2 regions of the Paraburkholderia sp. CI2 genome follow, and region 1 is predicted to be linked to the other one. Evidence: riboswitches for the same ligand, from Rfam matches in the RefSeq annotation. Region 1 holds a riboswitch; the other holds the start of a gene.

Region 1 (5,900 bases):
GTCCAGTGCGCCGCTTCCTGCAGACGGTCCGCGTATTCCGACAGATGGCAGGTGATGAGCGCGTCGCGACATTCGTCGTCGCTATATGTGTCCGCCGCCGACGGATACGCGAGCGCCGCCTTCAGCGTGCCGATCGGCATGTAGCTGACCTGCGGGATGAACATCATGCGCGCGTTGACCGGTGCGTCGATCGAGCCGTCGCCGAACGGCCACAGGCCCGCGAGCGCGCGCATCAGCGTGCTCTTGCCGGCGCCCGACGGACCGCGCACGAGCCAGCGCGAGCCCGGCCGGATCGCGATATCGCGGATGCGCGACAGTGGGTTGCCATTGGGCAGCGCGAGCTGGAGGCTGTCGGTGGTAAGCGTGTTGCTGTCGACGAAATGCAGATTGATGCCGCCATGTTCCGTGGCCGGCGACACCGATTCCTTCAGACGCGGCGAATGCACGACGCGCTTGAATTCGCGCAACCGGTTCACGGTCGCGCGCCATTCGACGAGGCTCGTATAACTGTTGATGAACCACGAGAACGAATCGCTGACCGTGCCGAACGCGCTCGAAATCTGCATCAGCACGCCGAACGTGAACGCGCCCGCGAAGTAGCGCGGCGAGGCGACGACGATCGGGAAAATGATCGCGATCTGACCGTAGAAGCTCAGCACGAAGGTCAGGCGCTTCGTGTACTTCATCACCTGCCACCAGTTGTCGCGGATGCGGCCGAACAGCGTGCGCGCGTTCGTCTTCTCGGTTTCCATGCCGTTGTAGAACGCGATCTGCTCGGCATTCTCACGCAGCCGGATCAAGCCGAAACGGAAATCGGCCTCGACTTTCTGCGCCTGATAGTTGATCGACACGAGCGGATGGCCGACCTTCTGCGTGATGAGCGAGCCGACCACCGCATACAGCGCGGCGGCCCACACCATGTAGCCGGGGATCTGCAGCGGCATGCCGCCGAGCGAGATGCTCAACGCGCCCGCGAGCGACCACAGGATCGTGATGAACGACACGAGCGTGACGACGGTCGACAGCAGATCGAGCGTCAGCGACAGCGTGGTGGTCGCGAACGACTGCAGGTCGTCGCTGATCCGCTGGTCGGGGTTGTCGGCGAGGCGGTCGCGCTCGATGCGGTAGAACGCGCTGTCGTCGAGCCACTCGTTCAGGTAGCGGGTGGTCAGCCACTGGCGCCAGCGGAAGCCGAGCATCTGGCGCAGATAGCGTCCATACACGGCGAGGATGATGAAACCGAACGCGAGTCCGGTAAAGATCATCAGCAGGTGCGGGAAGTCGTGGACGTTCTTCGCCTGCAGCGCGTTGTAGAAGTCCCTGCTCCAGCTATTCAGGCGCACGTTGATCCAGACGACGAGCAGGTTCATCACGATGATCGTGACGAGCAGCCCCCACGCGATGCCTCGTTCCTCGGAAACCCAGTAGGGCTTGATCAGGGTCCACGCGGAGACCTTTTCGTCGGGCGGCAGCGCGGGGCTGGCGGAAGTATGTGGTGTCATGAGCGTCCTGATGAAGTGCTGACCCGAAGTGCCATTCCGGCGTACGGGTCCGATCTGGTTGACCCATGTCGGGCGATCCCGCGAACTGCGGGCCCCTTTGCGAGGGCGTGGCTGCCGCGGGTCTGCGATACCTGGCCGGGCATCGCGCCATCACGCTCGATGAACGCGAGTCCGGACTGGCGCCCGATTCTGGCGTGACGCCCTTAAGCGAAAATTAATTTTCGGGGCCGGCATCCGCTGCGCTGCCGCCGCCACGCATGCGGCCACGAGCGTCGCGCGCGCCGCGTTTTTGCGGCACCGGTCACGGCATTGTGCCAGAGCGCCGGGCCGCTTCGCACCGGCATCTCGATAGACGGTGCCAGATCAAAATTGGGGTGGCGACTGCGGAGCGCTGGTTTGCGGGCGCCGCGCCTTTTATGGTCTAATGACCTGCGACGAAACAGGGGTGCTTCGCCCACAGGCGGCATGACTTTCATGCCGGGGCGGCGAGGCTGAGAGAGACCCTTTGCACCCGATCCGGGTAATACCGGCGCGGGAAGTTTCCGGAAGCAACCGTCTTCCATTCCCCGCCGGGCGGCGAGCGCAGCTCACATGTGCACGTCGTGACCGGCCGGCTTCACCCGCCGGTTTCGTCCTGGGTACGTGCGTTTTTGGCCGTACGGAAAGGACTCGATTACCGCCTATTCTTCAGACATGCATTTTTCCCTTCGTCACGCCGCCTCGGGCGAGCCGTGCCGTTTTGGTTTTGCCCACCGCAGTCGAACGGAGCGCGCGCGATGAACCGTCCCGCCCGACCCGATTTCGCCGTGCTCGGCGGCGGCCTGTGCGGCCGCCTGGTCGCGTGGCGCCTCGCTGGCGACGGGCATCGCGTGGCGCTCTACGAGCGCGGCGATGCCACCGGTTCGCAGGCTGCCGCGTGGGTCGCCGCCGCGATGCTCGCGCCGCTGGCAGAGGCCGCGAGCGCCGAGCTGCTGATCACGCGGCTTGGCGCGAGTTCGCTCGAAAGCTGGCCGCGCGTGCTTGCCGAACTGCCGGAGCCGGTGTTTTTCCAGCGCAACGGCACGCTCGTCGTCTGGCATCACGCGGATCGCACCGAGGCGCCGCTATTCGAGCGGCGCGTGCGTGCGAACGCGCCGGCCGAGTTGCTCGACGGCGGCTTCGTCGCGTTGGCGGGCGCGCAGCTCGGCGCCGCCGAACCCGCGTTGGCCGGCCGCTTCAGCCAAGGCTGGCTGCTGCCGCGAGAAGGCCAGCTCGACAACCGCCAGGTGTTGTCCGCGCTTGCGGCCGGGCTTGCCGAGCGCGGCGTCGACACGCACTGGAACACGCCGATCGACGACGCATCGCTGCCCGAGGCCGGCATCACCATCGATTGCCGCGGGCTCGGCGCGAAGCCGGTGCTGCCGACGCTGCGCGGCATCCGCGGCGAAGTTGCGCGCGTGCATGCGCCTCACCTGCAGCTGACGCGCCCGGTGCGGCTACTGCATCCGCGTTACCCGCTGTATATCGCGCCGAAGCAGAACGGCCTCTACGTGATCGGCGCGACCGAGGTGGAGGGCGAGGACATGTCGCCCGTCAGCGTGCGTTCGGCGCTCGAGTTGCTGAGCGCGGCGTTTTCGGTGCACCCGGGCTTCGGCGAGGCGCGCATTCTCGAGCTGAATTCGCAGTGCCGGCCGACCTTGCCCGATCATCGTCCCGCGCTGCTGTGGGACGGCGCGCGCACGCTGCGCGTGAACGGCCTGTACCGGCACGGCTACATGATCGCGCCCGAAGTCGCCGACGAAGCCGTGCGCTTCGCGAGCGCGCTGCTCGACGGCCGCGTCGGTGATGCCGACGCATTCGCCGGCTGGCGGCGCGACTCACGCTGGAGCGAGCTGTTCCAGCAGCATTTCGCGTGCGAGCCGGCTCGAGCGTAGCGGCCAACGTGCCGCGCGCGATGCCGCTTGCGCCATCGATTGAACCGTATTCGAACACCATGGACATTCATATCAATCAGAAGCCGTTGTCGTTGCCCGAGGGCGCGACTGTCGCCGATGCGCTCGCCGCCTTTGGCGCGCGTCCGCCGTTCGCGGTCGCGCTCAACGGCGATTTCGTCGCGCGTGCGCAGCATGCGGCGCGCGCGTTGCAAACGGGCGACCGGCTCGACGTCGTGCAACCGGTCGCGGGCGGCTGAGCGCGACCGCGCCAGCCTCTCGCTTACCGAACGCAACAACCGTCGCCGAAAACCCATTGCCGCAACGCGGTCGGTTCTAGCCGCGAGGGCAAACCAGGATGATGCAAATGACTTCTCACGAGACCGCCGACGCGCTGACGCTATACGGTCAAACTTTTGCAAGCCGCGTGCTGCTCGGCACATCGCGCTATCCGTCGCTGCAATCGCTGTCCGATTCGATCGACGCCGCGCGCCCCGGCATGGTGACGGTCGCGCTGCGCCGTCAGATGAACGAGGGCCACGCCGAAGCCGGCTTCTTCGATCTGCTCAAGCGCCATGGCGTGCCGCTCTTGCCGAACACGGCGGGTTGCCTGAGCGTCGGTGAAGCGGTGACGACCGCGCACATGGCGCGCGAAATCTTCGAGACCGAGTGGATCAAGCTCGAACTGATCGGCGACGACTACACACTGCAGCCCGACCCGGTCGGCCTGATCGAAGCCGCCGCGCGGCTCGTCAAGGATGGCTTCAAGGTGCTGCCGTACTGCACCGAAGATCTGGTGATCGGCCGCCGTCTGCTCGACGCCGGCTGCGAGGCGCTGATGCCGTGGGGCGCGCCGATCGGCACCGGCAAGGGCGTGATCAATCCATACGGGCTGCGCGTGTTGCGCGAGCGGCTGCCGGACGTGCCGCTGATCGTCGACGCCGGGCTCGGCGTGCCGTCGCATGCGGCCCAGGTGATGGAGTGGGGCTTCGACGGCGTGCTGCTGAACACGGCCGTGTCGCAGGCGACGCACCCCGACGCGATGGCGCGCGCGTTCGCGCTGGGCGTCGAGGCGGGTCGGCAAGCGTATCTCGCGGGCCCGATGGCCGAGCGCGAGAGCGCGCACGCGAGCACGCCGGTGATCGGCATGCCGTTCTGGCATCAGGATGGAGGTGCCGCATGACTCAGTCGTTGACGCTGAAGGACCGCGATCTGTTCTGGCCGACGGCCGACGAACTCATCGAAGCCGCCGAGCGCATCCGCGCCCGTCTCGGCGACTGGCCGCCGACGCACGCGCCGTGGCGCATCTGCCTGATCGCACCCGACGAACCGAACGGTGGCGACCTGATCGTGACCGCCGACGCACAGCAGCACGGCGAGCAAATCGCGCGCTGGCTGACGCGGGGTGCGGGCGTGATCGTCGCCGCGGAAAACCACGCGACGCTGCATCTGGGCGGCGAGAAGTACGGCCTCGAAGGCCATCTGGCGGAAGACTGGATTCCCGCGCTTGCCGCGTTCCTCGACTGCGGTTTCGATCCGCACGACGCGCTGGTGCTCGCGCTCGCGTGGCGCGATGGCGACGAGACCCGCGCCGACGATGCTTTCCCGGCCGACCTCGCTCGCTTTCCGCGCCTTACCGACCTGCCGGCGGCACCCGCCAAGGCGTTCCCGCGCTGCCCGGCAAGGCTCGGCCTGTATCCGGTGTTGCCGACCGCGGACTGGGTCGAACGGGTGGTCGGCTTCGGCGTGAAGACGGTGCAGTTGCGCCGCAAGTCGGCCGAACCCGCCGACGAGCTGAAGCGCGAAATCGCGCGCTGCGTGGCGGCCGGCCGCGCGCACGACGCGCAGGTGTTCATCAACGATCACTGGCAGGCGGCGCTCGAGGCGGGCGCGTACGGCGTGCACCTCGGCCAGGAAGACGTGCATACCGCGGATCTGTCCGCGCTGGCTGACGCGGGCATCCGCCTGGGCCTGTCCACTCACGGCTTCTACGAGATGCTGAAGGCGCTGCATTTCCGGCCGAGCTACATTGCATTGGGCGCCGTGTTCCCGACCACGACCAAGGTCATGCCGACCGCGCCGCAGGGTTTGCGGCGCCTCGCACGCTATGTGCGGCTGCTCGACGGCGTGGTGCCGCTCGTCGCGATCGGCGGGATCGATCTGCAGGTGCTGCCGGACGTGCTCGCGACCGGTGTCGGCTGCGCGGCCGTGGTGCGCGCGGTGACGGAAGCGCCCGACCCGGCCGCCGCCTTGTCTGCGCTGCAACACAAGTTTACGCAATAATCGTCAGGCATAGTCACGGAACGGGGCACCTCACGGCAGCTTTTGCATGATGGCCCTATAATTCGGCCTTCCCTGTAAAAGGATCGTCAGTTTGGTGCCTTCCTATCCCGAGACCTTACTCGAGCTGCGCGACGTCGACTTCGGTTACGGCGACCGGCTCGTCCTGTCGAATCTGAATCTGCGCTTTCGTCGCGGTCAGGTCGTC
Region 2 (5,900 bases), on a different contig from region 1:
GCCGCAGAAAATCGCCGAATGGCGTGCCGCCCCAGCGGCCGATCGCGCTCCAGCCTTCGACGCAGATATGTCGCGTGATCTGCTCGGCATGTGGCAGCGCGTACAGTTCGGGCAACGTCCACACGCGCTGGCCGGTCACGAGGCCGCTCAGCTTCAATTGATAATCTGAGCCGTCGACGTGCGGCACGTCGTCGATGCCGTAGTACGCGTTGAATGGAAACGGCCGCGTGATCTGCGCTTCGGTGTAGGTCGGCGCGAGCTGCTTCGGATCGAACAGCGCGGCCTGCGCGCGATCGTTCAGCCGCGACACGGCGGTGAGGAAACGATTCACGGAAGCGTCGTCGGTCAGCGAGCAGCCGGTCAGCATCGACAGGCCGCCGAGCGTCAAGAGCTGCTGGCCGAACAGGCGTCGCGACGGCATCGCCAGTTCGCGCTTCGCATCGAGCAGGATCGACGCGCGGTCGAGCTTGTGGCTCACACGATGTGCGGATGGGTCCGCTGGTTTCTCTATCGGCTTGTTCATGATTCGGTATCCGTTTGGAATTCGCGTTGCGATTTCATGAGCGTGAGCATGCGCGTGGGTAGCCGCGGGCTCAACGTCCGCGCAACATCGCGAGCAACGAGCGCGGCACGAGCGCGACCATCGCCAGATGCACGGCGAGAAACGCGGCCAGCAGCGACATCGCGCTGAAGTGCACGATGCGCGCGTTGTCATAGCCGCCCATCAGTTCGCGCAGCAGCGGAAACTGCACCGACTTCCAGATCGCGAGCCCCGATAGCACGAGCACGATCAGATCGGCGATCGCGAACAGGTAGGCGAATTTCTGCACCGCGTTGTAGACGCGCAGATCGCCATGCGACAGCTTCCCGCGCAACGCGGCGACGAAATCGCGCAGTACCGCGCGCGGCGTCAGCGGCAGGAACTTGCGCACGAAGCGCCCGCTCGCGAGATTCAGCGCGATATACATGAGGCCGTTGAACACCAGCAGCCACATCGCCGCGAAGTGCCATTGCAGCGCGCCGCCGAGCCAGCCGCCCAGCGTGATCGCGGTCGGGAAGCTGAACGCCGGGAAGATCGGCGACGCGTCGTAGATGCGCCAGCCCGACAGCATCATCACGATCGCCGCGAGCGCATTCAGCCAATGCGTGATGCGCAGCCACAGCGGATGAATGACGCCGCGCTTCGGCGCGGTGGGCGCGGCGGGTGCGCTGGGGCGCAAGGCGTGGGGTGTGGACATGGGGCTCTCCTCGAGCAGCGGTAGTGAATGCGGCGCGCGCGAGGTCGATCAACGGCACGCGGGAAGGTCGGTCGCTTGCAGCACGTCGCCGCTCGCGTCGCTTTCGACGAACGCGACCACGCCGAAGCGGTCGGCGGCGTTGGCGCCCGGATCGGCTTGCGCATCGACGCTCGCAGCGTGTACATCGATGTCCTGATGAATCCGCGCTTGACCGGAGACGAGTGGCACGGGCCCGAACCAGGCGCGCACGACGCGCTCGTGATGCAGCGTCGCGCCGCGGTTTTCGCCCGCGCCGACCTGCGTCGTCAGCGCGTTCTCGTAGATCGCGAGATAGGCGCTCAACGCACCCGTGGCGGCGGCTGCCGTCGTGCTGAACTGCGCATCGACATCGAACGCGCCGGGCGCACGCGGGCTCAGCGCAAGTGCGACGCTCGCCTGGGCGGGTTCGGCGACGAGCTCGTCGATGCGGCGCTCGAAACTGTCGCGTTGCGACCAGTGGCGCAGCTCGCGGCCCGCGACGAACACTTCCGGCGTATAGAGCGTGTGCGCGCCCGCGAGACGCGTCAGCGTTTGCTGACGTTCAGTGAAGCGATGCTGGGAAAAGCGGTCGGTCCAGCCGAGGCTGTTCCAGTAGTCGACGTGCAGCGCGAGCGGCACGATGCCGTGCGCCGCGCCGTCGCTTTTCCATTGACTGAGCCAGCGGTCGGCGGGCGGGCAGCTATCGCAGCCCTCGCTGCTGTAGAGCTCGACGAGCGCGACGCGGTGCGCGGGGCTGTGCGTGGTGCATAGGGGCCCGGCCGCGTCGGCCGCACTGATCCCGGAACCGCTCAGCAGAAAAAGCGCGAGGCCGACGGCGGGCGTCGAAAAAGTCGTAAAGCGCTGAAGTATCGAGCGATTGTGCGCGGTCGACATGACGTGCTCCGATCGTAATCTGCACGTTTGTCGAGCCGCGCGGCCGGTTATGACAAGCCTCTTTTAATTTTTTTTCCGGCGCGGGATGAGCCAGCCAAAGCTCGCCCGCGACTCAGTCGTAACTGACCACCACCGTCACGCGCGTGTCCGTATCGGTGCGCTTCGCGTTCAGCGACAGCACGCCGCCCGCGCGATCGACCGCGTAGTGGCCGTCGCGGGCCGTCGCGACGCGCCCGGTGCCATCGACGAAACGCGCCGCCACCAGATCGCGCGACTGCGTGCCGCCGTTCACTTCGAGCGCGACATCGGCCCCGCTGACGACGCCCGGCGGCGCGCTGAACGTCACCGTGCGCGAGAAGCGCTGACCCGCCACGCTCGCGCTACCGACGGCGACGCCAGGGGGCGCCGTATCCACGCTGATCTGTATCGGCGGTGCAACGATCATCCCCACGAACCGGATCACGCCGCCCGTCACCGTCGATGCCGCCGGCGCCGCCAGCGGCGCGGCGAGCAATGCCACCACCGCGACTGTGCGACCGAACGTTCGCCACCGCCTGCTTTCCGCTTTCATGTGCACCTCTTTGTCAATCGGCGCGAGTCGCCTCGCGCCATTCACGCGCCATCCCGCGAATCGCTTCGCCGGAGTGCGGCCTTCGCTGCACTTTGTTTAACGGCAATCCTCTGACTGGCTTGAACGCAATGCGGACCACACCGCTTTCTTCTCGCACCGCACAAAAACGGTCAATCGACGGGCGCGACGTCGCAAACGGAACTGCGTGAGACAGCGTGCTACCATCAAACTTTCGTCTCGCTGCTGCCGCGCGGCCTCACGCTTTGTCGCCCGGCGCCTCTCGATCGCTCTTCCCCAACACCTGGTCGTTTTGCCCGTGACTTCTCTGCGTCGTCCGACTTTCCGTGCTCTCGCCCGCTTGCGCCCATGCCGCGCAGGCGAGTGCGCGCGCGCGGGCGTCGCGTCGCACGGCCCCGGCGAGACGTCCCGAACGGTCCCGCTTCACGCCGCCCGGCGCCCTCGCTGACGCAGCCCGCCAATTCCCAGGGCCGCGTCGCCGGGCACCGGGCTCTCCCATTCGTCCACTCATCCGCCGACCACCCCATGGGTCGTTGCACGCGGCCATCCATGACCGCCTTATCCGGAGTCCTGATGATGAAGAAGATCAAAACCTGCTACCTGACCGAACTCGACGTGACCCGCCTCGAGAAATACGCGGCCACCGACGCCAAGTTGCAGCACATGCTCGACGATGTGCTCGAACGCGCGGTGATCGTCGACTCGCACGACATCCCCGCCGACGTCGTCACGATGAACTCGCAAGCCACGCTGATCGACGCGGCGAGCGGCGAACAAATGACGTGGACCGTCGTCTATCCGCCCAACGCCGATTTCGCGCAAGGGCGCCTGAACGTGTTCTCGCCGGCTGGCCTCGCGCTGCTCGGCGCGCGCCGCGGCGAGAGCATCCGCTTCACGCCACCCAGCGGCGATCAGAAAGTGCTCAAGCTCGACAAAATCCTGTATCAGCCTGAAGCCGCCGACGATTTTTCACTGTAAGGCGGCCGTTCCCTCGCTGTAAGTTGCCCTGTCCGATGCGGTCTCGAATCAAGCATAGGAGATGTCTGGTTTCATCCGGACCAGTTTTTTTGAGTCATTCAGACAGGTTGCCAAACCGCGGGCGGGCGGTGTATCGTGTGCGCTGCTAACGCGGGGGTCCTGCGTAGCGCGGAGCTGGAGGTCCGTGTTGCGTGGGTGAGAAATACCCTTTGAACCTGATCTGGATAATGCCAGCGCAGGGAAGCGTACGGATTTCGCTCCAGCCTCAAGGGCCTCACCTCTGCGCGATTTTCCGACTACTTCCATCTCGGTCTCCTGCTTAGCCGCCCCACTTTGTACGGAGACTTACATGAACGCCAACCCGAAGTTTATTTCCGCCGAAGCCCACGTGGACGAGGCCGCCGTCGCGCCGTTGCCGAATTCGCGCAAGGTCTACGTGACCGGCTCGCGCCCCGACATCCGCGTGCCGATGCGCGAAATCTCGCAGGCCGACACGCCCGACAGCTTCGGCGGCGAAAAGAATCCGCCGATCTACGTGTACGACACCTCGGGCGCCTACTCCGACCCGGACGCCAGGATCGACATCCGCGCGGGTCTGCCCGCGCTGCGCGAGGCGTGGATCGAGGAGCGCGGCGACACCGAGCCGCTGACCGGTCTGTCGAGCAGCTTCAGCCGCGAGCGCGCCGCCGATCCGGCCACCGCGCAGCTGCGCTTTCCGGGACTGCATCGCACGCCGCGCCGCGCGATCGCCGGCAGGAACGTGACGCAGATGCACTACGCGAAGCAAGGCCTCATCACGCCGGAAATGGAATACATCGCGATTCGCGAAAACCAGCGCCGTGCCGAGTACCTCGAGACCCTGAAGACGAGCGGCCCGAACGGCGCGAAGCTCGCCGCGATGATGGGCCGTCAGCACCCCGGCCAGGCATTCGGCGCGAGCGCGTTCGGTCCGAACGGCCTCACCGAAATCACTGCGGAATTCGTGCGCGAGGAAATCGCGCGCGGCCGCGCGATCATCCCGAACAACATCAATCACCCGGAAAGCGAGCCGATGATCATCGGCCGCAACTTCCTCGTGAAGGTCAATGCGAACATCGGCAACTCGGCGGTGACATCGTCGATCGGCGAGGAAGTCGACAAGATGACGTGGGCGATCCGCTGGGGCGGCGACACGGTGATGGATCTGTCGACCGGCAAGCACATTCATGAAACGCGCGAATGGATCATCCGCAACAGCCCGGTGCCGATCGGCACGGTGCCGATCTATCAGGCCCTCGAAAAGGTCAACGGCAAGGCTGAAGACCTCACCTGGGAAATCTTCCGCGACACGCTGATCGAGCAGGCCGAGCAAGGCGTCGACTACTTCACGATCCACGCGGGCGTGCGTCTGCAATATGTGCCGCTCACGGCGAACCGGATGACCGGCATCGTGTCGCGCGGCGGCTCGATCATGGCGAAGTGGTGTCTCGCGCATCACAAGGAAAGCTTCCTGTACGAGCATTTCGAAGAGATCTGCGAAATCATGAAGGCCTACGACGTGGCCTTCTCACTCGGCGACGGCCTGCGTCCCGGCTCGATCTACGACGCGAACGACGAAGCGCAACTGGGCGAGCTGAAGACGCTCGGCGAACTCACGCAGATCGCGTGGAAGCACGACGTGCAGGTGATGATCGAAGGTCCGGGCCATGTGCCGATGCAACTGATCAAGGAGAACATGGACCTGCAGCTCGACTGGTGCGACGAAGCGCCGTTCTACACGCTCGGGCCGCTGACCACCGACATCGCGCCGGGCTACGACCACATCACGTCGGGCATTGGCGCCGCGATGATCGGCTGGTTCGGCACCGCGATGCTGTGCTACGTGACGCCGAAGGAACACCTCGGTCTGCCGAACAAGGACGACGTGAAGACCGGCATCATCACGTACAAGCTCGCCGCGCATGCCGCCGATCTCGCGAAGGGTCATCCGGGTGCGCAGGTGCGCGACAACGCGCTGTCGAAGGCGCGCTTCGAATTCCGCTGGGAAGACCAGTTCAATCTCGGTCTCGACCCGGACAAGGCGCGCGAATTCCACGACGAAACGCTGCCGAAGGATTCGGCCAAGGTCGCGCATTTCTGCTCGATGTGCGGCCCGCACTTCTGCTCGATGAAGATCACCCAGGACGTACGCGAGTTCGCCGCGC

Evidence for each region. A riboswitch is a leader RNA that binds a small molecule or an ion and turns the genes downstream of it on or off. The one in region 1 is predicted to bind thiamine pyrophosphate.
Region 2: linked by a shared signal. The riboswitch ahead of thiC (phosphomethylpyrimidine synthase ThiC) and the one ahead of HDG32_RS21765 (FAD-dependent oxidoreductase) in region 1 are both predicted to bind thiamine pyrophosphate.

What each region holds. Positions count from the first base shown of each region.
Region 1 is NZ_JACHDL010000016.1:80,205-86,104, reverse strand. Features, by position in the region: gene HDG32_RS21770 (ABC transporter ATP-binding protein/permease) at 1-1,502, opposite strand, end outside; TPP riboswitch at 1,934-2,057, shown strand; gene HDG32_RS21765 (FAD-dependent oxidoreductase) at 2,279-3,415, shown strand; gene thiS (sulfur carrier protein ThiS) at 3,475-3,672, shown strand; gene HDG32_RS21755 (thiazole synthase) at 3,780-4,595, shown strand; gene thiE (thiamine phosphate synthase) at 4,592-5,695, shown strand; gene HDG32_RS21745 (ABC transporter ATP-binding protein) at 5,787-5,900, shown strand, end outside.
Region 2 is NZ_JACHDL010000018.1:78,816-84,715, forward strand. Features, by position in the region: gene HDG32_RS23385 (molybdopterin-dependent oxidoreductase) at 1-523, opposite strand, end outside; gene HDG32_RS23390 (cytochrome b/b6 domain-containing protein) at 594-1,238, opposite strand; gene HDG32_RS23395 (thioredoxin family protein) at 1,287-2,150, opposite strand; gene HDG32_RS23400 (hypothetical protein) at 2,263-2,721, opposite strand; gene HDG32_RS23405 (GreA/GreB family elongation factor) at 3,316-3,717, shown strand; TPP riboswitch at 3,860-3,977, shown strand; gene thiC (phosphomethylpyrimidine synthase ThiC) at 4,067-5,900, shown strand, end outside.